4 regions of the Pseudomonas sp. 1928-m genome follow, and region 4 is predicted to be linked to each of the others. Evidence: predicted binding sites of a transcription regulator. Region 4 holds the regulator's gene; each other region holds the start of a gene.

The links. The regulator FliA, encoded in region 4, starts transcription of late flagellar genes. The targets are predictions, from matches to a motif close to CTAAAGTTTNNNNNNNNNNNGCCGNTAA.
Region 1: the regulator FliA is predicted to act here: its motif matches at 953-980, upstream of P3C18_RS02215 (methyl-accepting chemotaxis protein).
Region 2: the regulator FliA is predicted to act here: its motif matches at 2,706-2,733, upstream of P3C18_RS15865 (methyl-accepting chemotaxis protein).
Region 3: the regulator FliA is predicted to act here: its motif matches at 2,151-2,178, upstream of P3C18_RS16610 (methyl-accepting chemotaxis protein).

Annotation. Positions count from the first base shown of each region.
Region 1 covers NZ_JARIXO010000001.1:488,099-492,176, forward strand. The annotation lists gene P3C18_RS02210 (bifunctional diguanylate cyclase/phosphodiesterase) at 1-779, shown strand, start outside; gene P3C18_RS02215 (methyl-accepting chemotaxis protein) at 1,043-3,019, shown strand; gene pbpG (D-alanyl-D-alanine endopeptidase) at 3,105-4,010, opposite strand.
Region 2 covers NZ_JARIXO010000005.1:98,425-102,502, reverse strand. The annotation lists gene fabB (beta-ketoacyl-ACP synthase I) at 1-907, shown strand, start outside; gene P3C18_RS15865 (methyl-accepting chemotaxis protein) at 981-2,606, opposite strand; gene P3C18_RS15860 (DUF3859 domain-containing protein) at 2,795-3,259, opposite strand; gene P3C18_RS15855 (amidohydrolase family protein) at 3,322-4,078, opposite strand, start outside.
Region 3 covers NZ_JARIXO010000005.1:263,496-267,573, forward strand. The annotation lists gene P3C18_RS16600 (methyl-accepting chemotaxis protein) at 1-512, opposite strand, end outside; gene P3C18_RS16605 (Na+/H+ antiporter NhaC family protein) at 791-2,110, shown strand; gene P3C18_RS16610 (methyl-accepting chemotaxis protein) at 2,230-3,912, shown strand.
Region 4 covers NZ_JARIXO010000006.1:74,074-78,151, forward strand. The annotation lists gene flhF (flagellar biosynthesis protein FlhF) at 1-989, shown strand, start outside; gene fleN (flagellar synthesis regulator FleN) at 1,067-1,897, shown strand; gene fliA (RNA polymerase sigma factor FliA) at 1,894-2,640, shown strand; gene P3C18_RS17230 (chemotaxis response regulator CheY) at 2,738-3,112, shown strand; gene P3C18_RS17235 (protein phosphatase CheZ) at 3,132-3,920, shown strand; gene P3C18_RS17240 (chemotaxis protein CheA) at 3,932-4,078, shown strand, end outside.

The DNA.
Region 1 (4,078 bases), on a different contig from region 4:
GCGAGCTGCGCCGCGCCCTGCGTCGCGACGAGCTGGAACTGCATTACCAGCCGCGCCTGTGCCTGCAGACCGGACGCATAGTCGGCCTGGAAGCACTGGTGCGCTGGCGCCACAGTGTACATGGCCTGCTGGCGCCGAATGAATTTGTACCGCTGGCCGAGGAAAGCGGGCTGATCGTGCCGCTCGGTTACTGGGTGATCAGCCGCGCGCTACGCGATATGCAGTGGCTACGCGGGCGGGGCCTGCCTGCGCTGCATATGGCGGTCAATCTGTCGTTCCGCCAGTTTCAGGACAGCCAGCTGCTGCCAACCCTCAGCCGTCTGATCGAAGAGCGCGGGGTGGATGCGCAGTGGCTGGAGTTCGAGCTGACCGAAACCGCAGTGATGCGCCGCAGTGATCAGGTGCAGCAGACCATGCTGGCCCTCGGTCGCCTCGGCGTGCGCTTCTCGCTGGACGACTTCGGCACCGGCTTCTCCTCCTTCGTGCACCTGAACAACCTGCCGATCACCCTGCTGAAAATCGACAAGAGCTTTGTCGGCGGCATGAGCGAGCGCGCGGAAAACCGCCAGCTGGTGCGGGCGATGATCAACCTGGCGCACAACCTCAACCTGCAGGTGGTGGGCGAGGGCGTGGAAAACGCCGAACAACTGGCGCTGCTGCGCCAGTACGGCTGCGATCAGGTGCAGGGCTACCTGATCAGCAAGGCCTTGCCGCTCCCCGAGCTGGCGCGCTTTCTGGTGTTTGGTATGCGTCAGCCGTTGCTCGGGCTGAGCAACTAGGCATCGCCTGGGTCAGGCCTGCGGGGTAGCCTGAAGCGCCTGTAGACCCTCACTCCGGCAATTTCAGACCGCCGCTAATCCTTAGTGGCGAAATAGGCATGTTTGCCTGGTGCAGCCCTCTATCGGCAAGCGAAAGCCGATCAATTTTGCTTGGCTATATTCTTAGTACTCCGCTCAAGTATTCTGTGCGGTCGCCGAGTAAATAAAGGCGATTACGCCTTTTATTACCCTATAACTGCCGCTTTATGCCTTTGGAGGCATGCATGACCTCCCCACGTTCTCGGATTGCTTGGCAGTTGGCCACTGCATTGGCCTTGGTGCTGGTTCTACTGATTAGTGCCAGCACCGTATTCGCCCTGCGCTCGTTGAACCAGGCCAACCTGGTTACGCGGCAGGAGCATCTGGGCAGCGAGGCGCGTCTGCTGGCCGATCAGCTGAGCACTTTTCATGACAGCCTGCGTGAGAGCACTCAGCGTCTTGCCGGTCTGTTTGAGCGGCGTTTCAGTGGCGGCTTGAGTGTGCAGGGGGCTGAGCGAGTAGCTGTGGCCGGCATGCAAACCCCGGCGCTGTACCTGGGCTCCAGCCTGTTGAACAACGATTTCACTGAAGTCGATGAGTTTCATCAGCTGACTGCAGGCGTGGCCACGGTGTTCGTACGCGATGGTGATGAGTTTGTGCGCATCAGCACCTCGCTGACCAAGCCTGATGGCACCCGCGCCATCGGCACGGTGCTCGACCATCTGCATCCCGCATATAAACGTCTGCTTGCTGGTGATGGCTATGTGGGGCGGGCGTTGCTGTTTGAGCGCTTCTACATGACTCAGTACACCCCGGTGCGTGACGCCAGCGGTCGGGTAATCGCGGTGCTGTTTGTCGGCTTCGACTACACCGATGGGCAGAACGCGCAGTTTGAGAATCTCAAGCGCTTCCGCATCGGCGCCACGGGATCGCTGGCGTTACTCGACGATCAGGGCAAGTGGCTGGTCGCCCCGGCCGGTGCACGGGAGCCTGAACAAATCGCCGGCAAGCTCGCTGATGTACTGGCTGAGCCAGGCCATGGAGCGTTCTGGAGTGACGGTGTCGAGGAGTTCTTCAGCGTAGCCATGCCGTTTTCCGGCGGGCCCTGGCAGGTGCTGGCGAGTATGCCGCGTGAAGAAATCCAGGCGGTGACCTGGCGCGTGGGTAGCCAGTTGGCAATCGGCAGCCTGGTGACATTGCTGCTGGCGGTCGCGGCAGTGATCTGGTTGTTGCGGCGCAAACTGCGCCCGCTGGGTGATCTGGTGCAACAGGCGCAGGCATTGGGCGCAGGCGATCTGAGCGCGCGTCTTAACGTCACCAGTCAGGATGAGATTGGTGAGCTGGCGCGCAACTTCAACCAGATGGGTGAAGCGTTGTCGACCATGGTGGCGCGCATTCGCGGCGCCGCACACAACGTCAGTAGCCGTGCTCAGGCCTTGTCCGGCTTGGCCAGCGGTGCTTATGAGGGTATCGAGCAGCAGTCCGGTGAGATCAGCAGCATGGCAGGTGCTGTGGAGGAGTTCAGCGCCACGTCGCTGAACATTGCCGACAACATGCGCAATACCGAACGCCTGGCCAGCGACAATGCTCAGCAGACGCGCATTGGCCGCAGTTCGATGACCGAGGCTTCGAGCGCTCTGGAGCAGATTGCCAGCTCACTGAATGACACGTCCGTAGTGGTCAATACCCTGGGCCAGCGCTCGCAGGAGATCGGTGGAATTGTCAGCGTGATCACCTCGATTGCTGATCAGACTAACCTGCTTGCGCTCAACGCGGCCATCGAGGCCGCCCGCGCTGGCGAGCAGGGCCGTGGTTTTGCCGTAGTCGCCGATGAGGTACGCAGCCTGGCTTCGCGCACCCGCGAGGCGACCAACGAAATATCCGCAATGATCGGCAGTATTCAGGGCGAGACCAACAGTGCGATCAGCACCATGGAGCAGGGCAAGCTGCTGATGCAGGATGGGCTGCAGCGTAACGCTAAGGTTGCTGCTGCACTGGGCCAGATTGCCGAGCAGAGCAATGCGGCGGGTGAGCAATTCACCGCCATTACTACCGCCACCAGCGAGCAGAGCAGTACCGCGACGTTGCTCAGCAGTAACCTGCAAAGCATTGCGCTGGCCAACAGCGAACAGCGCGAAGTGGTGGCCAATTTGGCACAAACTGCCCGCGAACTGGATCAGCTGGCCGAAGAGCTGCGTCAGGAGGTCGGACGCTTCCAGTAACGCCTCGGTTATTAGGTTGAGGCTTTTCTATCTGTGGAGCGCAGCACGACGGAGCGTCGTGCTGATCCGGCTGTTTATCTGTTCGCTACTGCGCCGCCTTGGCCTGACGCTGCGCCAGTTTCTGCTGGCGGTAGCTGATGGCCGCTGGCGGTACGGCGGTGACCTTGCCGGTTTCCAGCCAGCGCTTGAGGCGGTTGGCGTCGGCCATATGGGTGTATTTGCCGAAGGCATCCAGCACCACGAAGGCCACCGGGCGGTTATTCATCACGGTGTTCATCACCAGGCAGCGGCCGGCTTCGCCGGTGTAGCCGGTCTTGCTCAGCTGCACGCTCCAACCCGGTTTGCGCACCAGGTTGTTGGTGTTACGAAAACCCAGGGTGTAGTTGGGTTTGCGGAATGCCTGGGTCTTTTCCGAGGTGGTGCTGAACTGGCTGATCAGCGGGTACTGGCGCGCGGCTTTGAGCATCAGCACCAGGTCGCGGGCGCTGGAGACGTTGTGCTCCGACAGGCCGGTGGGCTCAACGAAACGCGAATGCTTCATGCCCAGGGCGCGGGCTTTGGCGTTCATCGCCGCGACAAAGGCCGCGTGACCGCCCGGGTAGTGATGCGCCAGGCTGGCTGCGGCGCGGTTTTCCGAGGCCATCAGGGCCAGCAGCAGCATGTCGCGGCGGCTCAGTTCGCTGCCCACGCGCACGCGGGAGAACACGCCGCGCATGTCATGGGTGTCGCGAATCATGATCGGCAGCTGCTGATCCAGCGGCAGCTTGGCGTCGAGGGTGACCATGGCGGTCATCAGCTTGGTCACCGAGGCAATCGGCACCACGCTGTCGGCGTTACGCTCGTAGAGCACCTGATTGGTCTGCAGGTCGACCAGCAGGGCGCTGCCGGCGGCCAGGTCCTGTTGTTTGGCGGGGGCGGCCTGGGTGTTCGATGCAACTACAACGCAGCTGCAGATCAGCAGCAGGCTTACTATCGAATGACGGATTTTCACAGAGAGCTTCACGGGCAGGTTGGAAGGAGGGCGCAGCGCTGCCAAGTATACGGAAATCCGTGCCTGGG
Region 2 (4,078 bases), on a different contig from region 4:
CGGCGCGTCGACCTTCAACCAGATGGAGGCCATGGACATCCTGCGCGAGAAAGGCGTCAAGCGCGTCGGTCCGTACCGTGTACCGCGCACCATGGGCAGCACCGTATCCGCCTGCCTGGCTACGCCATTCAAGATCAAGGGCGTCAACTACTCGATCTCTTCGGCCTGCGCCACCAGCGCCCATTGCATCGGTAATGCCATGGAGCAGATCCAGCTGGGTAAGCAGGACGTGGTATTTGCCGGCGGCGGTGAAGAAGAGCATTGGAGCCAGAGCTTCCTGTTCGACGCCATGGGCGCCCTCTCCACCCAGTACAACGAAACCCCGGAAAAAGCCTCGCGTGCCTACGACGCCAAGCGTGACGGTTTCGTCATCGCCGGCGGTGGTGGCATGGTGGTAGTCGAAGAGCTAGAGCATGCCCTTGCTCGCGGCGCGAAGATCTACGCGGAAATCGTCGGCTACGGCGCAACCTCCGACGGCTACGACATGGTTGCCCCAAGCGGTGAAGGCGCAGTGCGCTGCATGCAGCAGGCCCTGGCCACCGTCGATACGCCCATCGACTACCTGAACACCCACGGCACCTCGACCCCGGTCGGCGACGTCGCAGAAAGCCGCGCAGTACGTGAAGTGTTTGGCGCCAAGGCGCCCGCCATCAGCTCGACCAAAAGTCTGTCTGGTCACTCCCTGGGCGCCGCCGGCGTACAGGAAGCGATCTACTGCATGCTGATGATGGAAGGCAACTTCATCGCCGGCTCGGTCAACATCGACGAAGTCGACCCGGAAATCGCCGACCTGCCGATCCAGCGCAGCACCGTCGAAAACGCCAAGCTCGACACCGTGATGAGCAACAGCTTCGGCTTCGGCGGCACCAACGCCACCCTGGTACTCAAGCGCTGGGCTGGCAAGTAAGCCTCACCCTGCGTTTGCAGCATAAAAAAGGCCATCCCTCGGGATGGCCTTTTTATTGTGGCTGTTTCCTTGATTAGATCGAGAAGCGCGCCACCAGTGCATTCAGGTCCACGGCTAGCCGTGATAATTCCTGGCTGGCCGCACTGGTCTGATTAGCGCCCGCCGAAGACTGCATCGACAGATCACGGATATTCACCAGGTTACGGTCGACTTCGCGGGCCACTTGGGCTTGTTCTTCCGAGGCGCTGGCGATCACCAGATTACGTTCGTTGATCTGCGAAATGGCGGCCGCAATCTCATCCAGTGCCTGGCCGGCCGCCTTGGCCACATCCAGGGTTGAACGCGCGCGGCTGTTGCTGTTCTGCATGGCGTTAACCGCCTTGTCGGTGCCCTGCTGAATACCGCTGACCATTTGCTCGATTTCACGGGTCGACTGCTGAGTGCGATGCGCCAAGGCCCGCACCTCATCGGCTACCACGGCAAAACCGCGCCCGGCTTCACCGGCTCGCGCCGCTTCAATCGCTGCGTTCAGCGCCAGCAGGTTGGTCTGCTCAGCAATCGAGCGGATCACATCCAGCACCTTGCTGATGTCGCGCACCTGACCGGCCAGTTGCTCAACTTCGGAAGCGGTATGGGTCACGTCATCCGCCAGGTGACTGATCGACTCGACAGTCTGGCGCACCTGCTCGCGGCCATGCTGCGCTGTGCGATTGGACTCGCTGGAGGCTTCAGAGGTGCTGACGGCGTTGCGTGCCACCTCTTCCACCGCGCTGGTCATTTCATTAACCGCTGTAGCCGCCTGCTCGATTTCATTGTTCTGCTGATGCAAGCCGCGGGTCGAATCTTCGGTCACCGCGCTGAGTTCTTCTGAGGCCGAGGCCAGCTGCGTGGAGGAGTCGGAAATATTCTGGATGGTGCTGCGCAAGCTCTGCTGCATGCTTTTCAAGGCGCTCAGCAAACGCGCCGGTTCATCACTGCCCTGCACCTCGATTGACTGGGTCAAGTTGCCGCTCGCCACCACTTCAGCCACCCGCACCGCTTCGGTCAGCGGCGCGACGATGCTGCGGGTCAGCAGCAGTGCCAGAATCACCGTCAGGCCCAGCGCCAGGGCGATCATCACCATGAACCACAACCGTGCGCTGGCGAATACCGCATCAGCCGCGTCAGCGGCGGCATTGGCGCCAACCCGGTTCAGTTCAGAAAGCTCGACCAGCGCCTTGGCCATACTGTCGGCGTGACCGTTAAGCGGACCGTTGGCGACCGCCAGGGCCGCATCCCGATCACCTTGCCGTATTGCATCGACGATCTTGCTCTGCTCTTGCAGATAGTTGCCTTCAGCCTGCTTGAAACGCCCATAAGCGCTCTTTTCTTCTGCACTGGAAATCAGCTTTTCATAAGTGCCTTGCGCCTTGCCCAACATGCCTTTGAGCTCTTCGACACGGGCCAGATTCTGTCGAGTCATGGTCTCATCGGTATTGAGCATCAAGCGCAGGGTCAGCGCACGCAGTCGCAGAACATCCTGGTTCATCTCACCCAGACTCAGAATGCTGGGCAACCAGTTTTGGTTTACCTGCTCCGACTGCTTGTTCATTTCTGCCATCTGCAGCAGCGAAAAGCCGCCGAGTATCAGCACCAATAGCGCCACCAGGCCAAAGCCCAGCGATGCTCTGGGCGCAATATTGAGATTTCTTAGGGTCATCACGGCCGTCCTTTAGGGTTCTGAAGCAGCTTGTTCGATAGCATATGGCCACTATCCTTATGAATGCCTTAAGACCTTCAGCCAATATCTACAGACTCCGTATCGACTCTAGCACTAGATTCTTGACCGCTTGCACATAAAAAAACCCGAGCCTGGGCTCGGGTTTAGGGTTACGACTTCAGGTAATTTCAGCGCACGGTAAACCGCTGCTCCAGCAATTTGCGGTCATCCTGAAACACCATAAAGTGCCACTCACCTGGCACCACTTCATGTTTTTCAGTGAATTCAAAGGCCATGACATCCTGCGGTGCGCCGGGGACCAGCTTTTGCGTCACCACGAACTTGTCGTGGCGCGTGCCTTGCGGAGTGACCACGCCGGGGGTGAGATAGAGCAACGTCAGCGGCGAATCATCGGCCACCTTGCCGGCCAGGCTGTAGCGCAGGCCGAATTTGGTGCCGAGCTTGGCGGGAATCACCTCGCCCTGCTCAATTTGCTGGTTGCTACGGGTTAACACCCGCTCGCCTTCCTGGAAGTCCTGATAGTTGCTGGCGAAAACGCCGTACTCGACCGGGCCTTCTACCCGGACTTCGGCCTGCGCCAGGCTGCTGCTCAATACAAGTGCGGCCAGGGCACTAAAACGGGTGTATTGCATGTCGCGCTCCTTTTTTAGATGGCGCGAGCCTATGACACCCGTGTGACAAGGCTATGACAGCTCTACTCCAGCAGCTCAGCCTGCACTTGGCGCGGCAGCACCGCGAGGAAGTTATCGCGCGCCACCTGATGGGCAACCTTCTCCGGCAAGGCATCGAGAAACGGCTTAAAGCCGTTCATATAACCCGCCAATCCATTAAAACGGCCAACCACATCGGAGCCGAGCATAAAGCGCGCCGGGTAGCTGCTGACCAGCTTTATCCAGGCCGCATCAGGCTGGCCGTTGGCATCCAGTAAATACGGCTGGAGCATGGTCCAGGACAGATCGATATACAGATTGGGGTACTGCTTGAGCATCCGCGCAAGGGTGGGCAGGAGGAAATCCAGCTTTTCCTGATGCCGATGAATTTCCATGCTGGTGCCAGCATGCGCCCAGATAAATCGCACATGCGGATGATTGCGCAGTGGGTCCTCGATTTCCTGCAGGTAGAGCGGATTGCGCTCACGCTTGGAGGTGATATTGGAATGCAGCATCACCGGCAAGTCGTACTCGGCAGCCAGATGGAAGACTCGCGCCAGAGCTTCGTTGTTAGCCCGTGGCGCATCACCATGAATCAGCGCAGTGAGGTCGTCATGCCGGGTAAAAATCTCGCCGATGCCTTGCCACAACCCTGGGTCGAGTTCGAGCATACGGCGGATATGCGCATCGGCATTCTTGTCATTCGGGTTGAAGCCGGAGAGAAACGGATGCAGGCGCTTGCGCTGCTCGGCGGGCACCTGTTTGTAGGCATGTGCCACCAGCACATCGGTGGCGCTGTAC
Region 3 (4,078 bases), on a different contig from region 4:
GATTCGGAGCTGAGCTCGCCGTCGGCGCCCTGCGCCCAGTAGATCGAGTAGCGGCCCTTGTCGTTGCTGCCAAGGTTGGCCTGATCGGCAAACAACTCGTCCTTGCCATCCAGGGCGTTGGGCTCGAATGCCACATAGATGCCCAGCAGGCTGCGGTTGGCTTCCAGTGCGCTGCGTACCTGGCGGGTCAGGTCTTCGCGCAGGTCAAAGGCATCAAGAAAGCGCTTTTCCGCCTGCTCACGGATAAACAGCACCTGGGTGGCGGCACCACGTCCATATTGGTAGGCGTCCATAAAGTAGCGCTGCATCTGCAGGGCCTGGGACTCACCGCGCGCCGACATCCGCAGCTGTGCAGATTCCTGCAGCATGGCCGAGCTGGCCTGCTTGACCAGGCTGGCGCTGCGTGAGGCCTGGATGACCGACGCGGAGACCAGTACGGCAACAATGGCCAGCAAGCACAGGCCGGCCAGCAGGGTGATCTTCAACTGGATGGAAAGTCGGCTGAACAGCATTTTCAGGACCTTTTGATGGCAGAGGCTTAGAGCGCCTATCGGCGCTTAGGGGCTTTTCTTTAAGTTTCAGGTTAAGTAAAGCAGAGCAAATTGCAGGCCAGCGGCAGCATGGAAATGGCAGGGTAATCGAAATTAGCAACGCCTTGTACAGAATAATTTACGGGTGTTTTGACAGGTCAGTCAGCATTGTGCAGAGTACGCGCCCTTCGCCGAGCCGGCGCAGCATCCAGAGAAGGTCGAAACCTTCGCGGACCTACTTAAATTGCGGGAGTAAATCGATGAACGCAGTCGTTGCGGCAGTGGGGATCATGCTGATTCTCAGCTTGTGCCGTGTGCACGTGGTGGTAGCCCTGATTGTCGGTGCTTTGGCCGGTGGTCTGCTCGGTGGCCTGGGTATTGAAGGCTCGCTGGCAGCCTTCAACAAAGGCCTGGGCGGTGGGGCGACAGTGGCGTTGTCCTATGCCTTGCTGGGGGCCTTTGCCGTGGCGATTGCCAAATCCGGCCTGGCCCACGCCTTGGCGGACAAAGCCCTGGCCATGGTCGGCAAGCAGGACGCCAAAGGTGCCGGCCTGCTCAAGTGGCTGCTGATTGCGCTGCTGTTGGCTGTGGCGATTTCCTCGCAGAACATCCTGCCGATTCATATCGCCTTTATCCCGCTGCTGGTGCCGCCGCTGCTGTATGTATTGAGCAAGCTGCAGCTCGACCGCCGTTTGATTGCCTGTGTGCTGACCTTCGGCCTGATTACCCCCTACATGTTTCTGCCGGTGGGCTTTGGCGGGATCTTCCTCAATGACATTCTGCTGGCCAATGTTGCCAGCGGCGGCGTTGATACCAGTAACCTGGACGTAACCAAGGCCATGGCGATTCCAGCGCTGGGCATGCTGTTCGGCTTGCTGGTGGCGGTGCTGTTCAGCTACCGCAAAAAGCGTGTGTACGACCTGAGCAAGATCGAGCAGGCCGAGCGCGTGGATGTTGCCTACAACCCACTGAGCCTGCTGGTGGCGGGCGTGGCGATTGTCGCGGCATTTGTTGTGCAGCTGTGGCTGGACTCGATGATTATCGGCGCCCTGGTCGGCTTTATCATTTTCTCGGTGTCTGGCGTGGTGCGCTGGAAAGAGGCCGATGGCCTGTTCACTGAAGGCATGAAGATGATGGCGATGATCGGCTTTATCATGATCGCCGCCGCCGGTTTTGCCGAAGTCATGAAAGCCACCGGCGAAGTGAAAAGCCTGGTCGACAGCTCCGCCACATTGATCGGCCACGACAAGGCGCTGGGCGCGCTGCTGATGCTGCTGGTCGGCCTGCTGGTGACCATGGGGATCGGCTCGTCGTTCTCCACCGTGCCAATCATTGCGGCGATCTTCGTGCCGTTGGGCCTGCAACTGGGCTTCAGCCCGCTGGCCATTCTGTGCATCGTCGGCACTGCCGGTGCGCTGGGTGATGCCGGCTCGCCAGCCTCAGATTCGACCCTCGGGCCAACCGCCGGGTTGAACGTCGATGGCCAGCACAACCATATCTGGGACAGCGTGGTGCCAACCTTCCTGCACTACAACCTGCCGTTGCTGGTATTCGGTTGGGCAGCAGCTATGGTGATCTGACCGGGGCATTGCTCGTTTGCCGCGCGATAGCGCCAGACGACTCAACCTTTCAGCGGGGCTACCGATAAAGCGGTAGCCCCGTTTTTATTTCGCTCTACTGCCAAGCAAGGATCTGCCCGATGCGCCTTACCTTGAAATCAAAAGTAGTGCTGTTGGCACTGATACCGGTGGTGCTGTTTGCCCTGGTACTCAGTGGTGCCGCCGCCAAGGTGTTACAAAACCTGGCGGCCCAAGAGGTTGAAGAAACCCGCGAGCGCCTGCTGCAGGAAAGCCGCAGCGAACTGCAGCACTACGTGCAGATCGCTCTGGGTTCGGTACAAACCCTGTATGACGGCGCCGCGCAAGGTGATATGGCCAGCCGTGAGCAGGCCGTGGCGATCCTGTCGAAAATCAAGTTCGGCAAGGACGGTTACTTCTTCGGCCATGACTCCAATGTGGTGCGCCTGTTCCGTGGCGACAGCTCGGTGGATGTCGGCAAGAGCCTGGCGGATCGTCGCGACCCGAATGGCGTGTACATCAACCGTGAACTGGTGAATGTCGCCAAGAACAACAGCTATTACGTCAATTACAGCTCGCCACTGCCGACTGATGATTCGGTGCTGGTGCCGAAAATGGCTTACAGCTACTACCTGCCGAAATGGGACATGGCCCTCGGCACGGCAATCAACCTTGATGGCGTCGAAGCGCAGATCGCCCAGGTGCAAGTTGAAATCGACGAGCGCATCAGCACCATCATTACCAGCATTATGGTGATTGCCGCCGTGCTGCTGGTGGTCTTCGGCATTGTCGGTGTGGTGCTGAGCAATACCTTCCTGCGCCCGCTGCAGCAGATCAAAGACAACCTCGATGATATCGCCGCCGGTGAAGGCGACCTGACGCGCCGCCTGCCGATCAATGGTGATGATGAGCTTGGCCAGCTGGCGGGTTCGTTCAACCGCTTTGTTGAGAAGATCCACGGCCTGGTGCGGCAGATCGTCGACATGACCGGCCAGCTGACCGAACTGGTCGGCCAGGTATCGGCCCAGGCGCAGCGTTCGGAGGAGGCCATGGAGCGTCAGCGCCATGAGACCGATCAGGTGGCGACTGCCATCAATGAAATGTCCGCCGCCGCCCATGAAGTCGCGCAAAGCGCCCAGGGCGCAGCCGAGGCAGCGCAGAAGACTGACACCGAAGGCCAGGCCGCGAAAAAGGTGGTCGATGGCAGCATCGAGCGCATTCACACCCTGGTGCAGGATATCCGCGACAGCGGCGTGTCCCTCGACACCCTGCAGAAAGACGTGTCGTCGATTGTCAGCGTGCTCGATGTGATTCGCTCCATCGCCGAACAGACCAACCTGCTCGCGCTCAACGCCGCCATCGAGGCAGCGCGGGCCGGTGAAGCAGGGCGTGGCTTTGCCGTGGTCGCCGATGAGGTGCGGGCGCTAGCGAGCCGTACGCAGCAAAGCACCCAGGAAATTCAGGGCATGATCGACCGCCTACAGAAGGGCACCCAGGATGCGGTGACCGCGATGCGCCGCTCCAGTGATGCCGGTGATGTCACCAGCGAGCAGGCCAACCGCGCCGGCACGTCACTGGATGCCATCGCACAACTGATCGGCACCATCAACGCGATGAACGCGCAGATCGCCAGCGCCGCCGAGGAACAAACCGCCGTGGCCGAAGAGATCAACCGCAGCGTGCACAAGATTGCCGTGGCGGTGGACAGCGTGGCCGACGAAACCCAGCAGGGCGCACAGACCGCGCGCAACCTGGCCGGGCTGGGTGAGCGGCTGGGCTCACTGGTGCGCCAGTTCCGCATCTAGCACCTGAGGCAGTCACATTGAAAGGGAAGCCAAGCTTCCCTTTTTTTTGTTCTGAGCATTAGTCCGTAGGAGCGGGCCATGCCCGCGATAATCGTTTCGCGGGCATGGCTCGCTCCTACGGAAATAGCGTACCGGCAGATAACCGCAACAGCTTAAAACCCATCGC
Region 4 (4,078 bases):
CTGCCGTGATGCGCAAATCTCAGGCAGCACCTGCTGCAGCAACCGACCAACGCGCCCTGGATGCCATGCGTTTTGAACTGCACGGCTTGCGTGAGCTGATTGAAGTGCAGCTGGGCTCGATTGCCTGGGGCCAGCTGCAGAACCGTCGTCCGCAGCAAGCCAATCTGTGGCGCCGCCTGCAGCGCATGGGCCTGTCGGCCGAATTGTCGAAAGCGCTGCTGGAGCGTGTCAGCACCGTGACCGAACCGCGTCAGGCCTGGCGCATGCTGCTGGCGCATCTGGCTCACGCAATCAAAACGCCGAAGCAGGAACCGATGGAAGAGGGCGGTGTAATCGCCCTGGTGGGCCCGGCGGGCATGGGCAAGACCACCACCCTGGCCAAGCTGGCGGCGCGTTACGTGCTCAAGTACGGCGCGCAGCATATTGCCTTGGTCAGTCTGGACAGCTACCGCATTGGTGCTCAAGAACAACTCAAGACTCTGGGGCGCATTCTCAATGTCCCGGTAACTCTGGTTGATCCGGGTCAGTCGCTGACCCAGGCCCTGGCTCCGCTGGCGCGCAAGCGTGTGGTGCTGATCGACACTGCCGGCCTGCCAGCCAACGACCCAGCCCTGCGTATGCAGCTGGAAACCCTGGCCAGCCGTGGCGTCAATGCAAAAAATTATCTGGTAATGGCCGCTACCAGCCAGGGCCAAGTGCTGAAAGCCGCCTACCATAGTTATAAGCGCTGCGGCTTGTCTGGCTGCATCCTGACCAAGGCGGATGAAGCCACCAGCCTGGGTGAGGTTTTAGGACTGGCTATTAGCCAGCGTCTACCGGTAGCCTATCTCACTGATGGGCCACGCATTCCCGATGACTTGCAGATTCCCCGCAGTCATCAACTGGTTAGCCGGGCCGTAGGGCTGCAGGCGACCCAGGATCCAAGCGAGGATACGATGGCGGAGATGTTTGCCGGCCTTTACCAGCAACCCGCACGACGCGTCAGTTAAGCGTCAGGCTGTTGGAATTGAACCGCGCTTAGCCGGCCAAGTGGCTCCAGTCGAAGTTAGACAAGGTGTGTAGAAATATGGGTATGCATCCCGTACAGGTGATTGCGGTGACCGGCGGCAAAGGTGGCGTCGGTAAGACCAACGTCTCGGTGAACCTGGCGTTGGCCCTGGCTGATCTCGGCCGTCGGGTGATGTTGATGGACGCCGACCTGGGCTTGGCCAACGTCGATGTGCTGCTTGGCCTGAGCGCCAAACGCACCCTGGAAGACGTTATCAGCGGCGAATGTGAGCTGCGCGATGTACTGCTGCAGGGGCCGGGGGGCATTCGTATCGTGCCGGCGGCGTCTGGCATTCAGAGCATGGTGCAGCTGTCACCCATGCAGCATGCCGGGCTGATTCAGGCATTCAGCGATATCAGTGACAACCTCGATGTGCTGATCATCGACACCGCTGCCGGTATCGGTGATGGCGTGGTCAGCTTCGTGCGCGCCGCCCAGGAAGTGCTGGTGGTGGTGTGTGATGAACCGACTTCGATTACCGACGCCTACGCGCTGATCAAATTGCTCAACCGCGACCACGGCATGAATCGTTTCCGTGTATTGGCCAATATGGCCCACAGCCCGCAGGAAGGTCGCAACCTCTTTGCTAAGCTGACTAAAGTCACCGACCGTTTTCTCGACGTTGCCCTGCAGTACGTAGGCGCCGTGCCGTATGACGAGTCAGTGCGCAAGGCCGTGCAGAAGCAGCGCGCGGTCTACGAAGCCTTCCCGCGCTCGAAGTGCGCGCTGGCGTTCAAGGCGATAGCCCAGAAAGTCGACGCCTGGCCGTTACCGGCCAACCCGCGCGGTCATTTGGAGTTTTTCGTTGAGCGTCTGGTGCAGCAACCGATCGCGGACACGGCCATATGACAGCAGCCTCTGGACTTCGTATGTATAGCAAGGCGCAGGCGCAGGATTCCCAGCACCAGTTGATCGAGCGCTACGCGCCCCTGGTCAAACGCATTGCCTATCACCTGCTGGCCCGTCTACCGGCCAATGTGCAGGTAGACGATCTGATTCAGGCCGGGATGATCGGCCTGCTCGAAGCGTCAAAAAAATACGACTCCAGTAAAGGCGCCAGTTTCGAGACATTCGCCGGCATTCGCATTCGCGGTTCGATGCTTGATGAGGTGCGCAAAGGTGACTGGGCACCCCGCTCAGTGCATCGCAATAGCCGCATGGTCAGCGACGCAATTCGAAAAATTGAGGCCAGAACCGGCAGAGACGCTAAAGATCAAGAGGTTGCGGCCGAACTCCAATTGAGTCTCGAGGATTACTACGGCATTCTTGGCGACACTTTAGGCAGCCGCCTGTTCAGTTTCGACGACCTGTTGCAGGACGGTGAACACGGTGGGTTGGGTGAAGACGCTGGCAGCAACCACCTCGAACCTTCTCGTGATCTGGAAGATGAACGCTTTCAGGCGGCCCTGGCAGATGCCATTGCCAACCTGCCGGAGCGCGAGCGCCTGGTGTTAGCGCTATATTACGATGAAGAATTGAATCTTAAAGAGATCGGCGAGGTGTTGGGGGTTAGCGAATCACGTGTAAGCCAACTACACAGTCAGTGTGCCGCTCGTTTACGCGCTCGTCTGGGCGAGTGGCGCGCACATTGAGTTGCATTCGCTAACGCTGGGCCGGTTTCACGATTAAAAGCGCATACAGGTTGCTGGGTGCGTTTGGGACTGTACGGAGGTCGACTTGGACAAGAACATGAAAATCCTCATCGTTGATGACTTTTCAACGATGCGACGGATCATCAAGAACCTCCTGCGTGACTTGGGGTTCACCAACACAGCGGAAGCCGATGATGGCGTCACCGCGCTGCCCATGCTGCAGAGCGGCAGTTTCGATTTTCTGGTGACTGACTGGAACATGCCCGGCATGACGGGTATCGACCTGCTACGCGCGGTGCGTGCCGATGAGCGCCTGAAAACCCTGCCGGTGTTGATGGTTACCGCAGAAGCCAAGCGCGATCAGATCATCGAAGCAGCCCAGGCTGGGGTTAACGGTTACGTAGTCAAACCGTTCACTGCCCAGGTACTGAAAGAGAAGATTGAAAAGATCTTCGAGCGGGTCAACGGCTGATGTTTGCCATGAGGGTGCTATGGAACATAAAGATTCCGTTCAGGGTGACCTTGAGTCGTCCCTGAAACACAACGCTCGCCAACTGGTAGACAGCCTGGAACAAGGCAACTTTGGTGAAGCGGTACAGCTGATACATGAGCTCAACAAGGCGCGTGATCGCGGCCTGTATCACGAGGTCGGCAAGCTGACCCGTGAGCTGCATAACGCCATTGTCAATTTCCAGCTCGACCCTCGCGTGCCGCATGCCACTGAGGTCTCGCAAATCACCGATGCCACCGAGCGGCTGAATTACGTGGTGACGATGACCGAGAAAGCGGCCAACCGCACCATGGATCTGGTTGAGCAGAGCGCACCACTGGTTAATGACCTCAGTGATGAGGCGCAAAGCCTGAGCGCTGACTGGGGGCGCTTTATGCGCCGCGAGATGAGCGCCGATGGTTTCCGTGAACTGGCCAAGCGCGTTGAGCTGTTTTTGGCGCGCAGCGAGCGTGACGGCGCCAAGATATCTGGTCACCTCAACGATATTCTCTTGGCTCAGGACTACCAGGATCTGACCGGGCAGGTGATCAAGCGTGTAACCCAGTTGGTGACCGAGGTTGAAAGTAATCTGCTGAAACTGGTGCTGATGGCCAGTCAGGTGGATCAATTTGCTGGCATTGAGCACAACCATGAGTTGCTCCGCGCCGAACAAGAAAAACAAAAAGAGCCTTCGCATGGTGAAGGTCCGCAGATTCATGCCGATAAGCGTGAAGACGTCGCATCCAATCAGGATGATGTCGACGACCTGCTTTCCAGCCTGGGATTTTAGGAGCACGTCTTATGAGCTTCGGCGCCGATGAAGAAATCCTCCAGGACTTCCTGGTAGAGGCCGGCGAGATTCTTGAACTACTGTCCGAACAGCTCGTTGAGCTGGAAAGTCGCCCGGACGACATGAATCTGCTCAACGCTATTTTTCGCGGGTTTCAT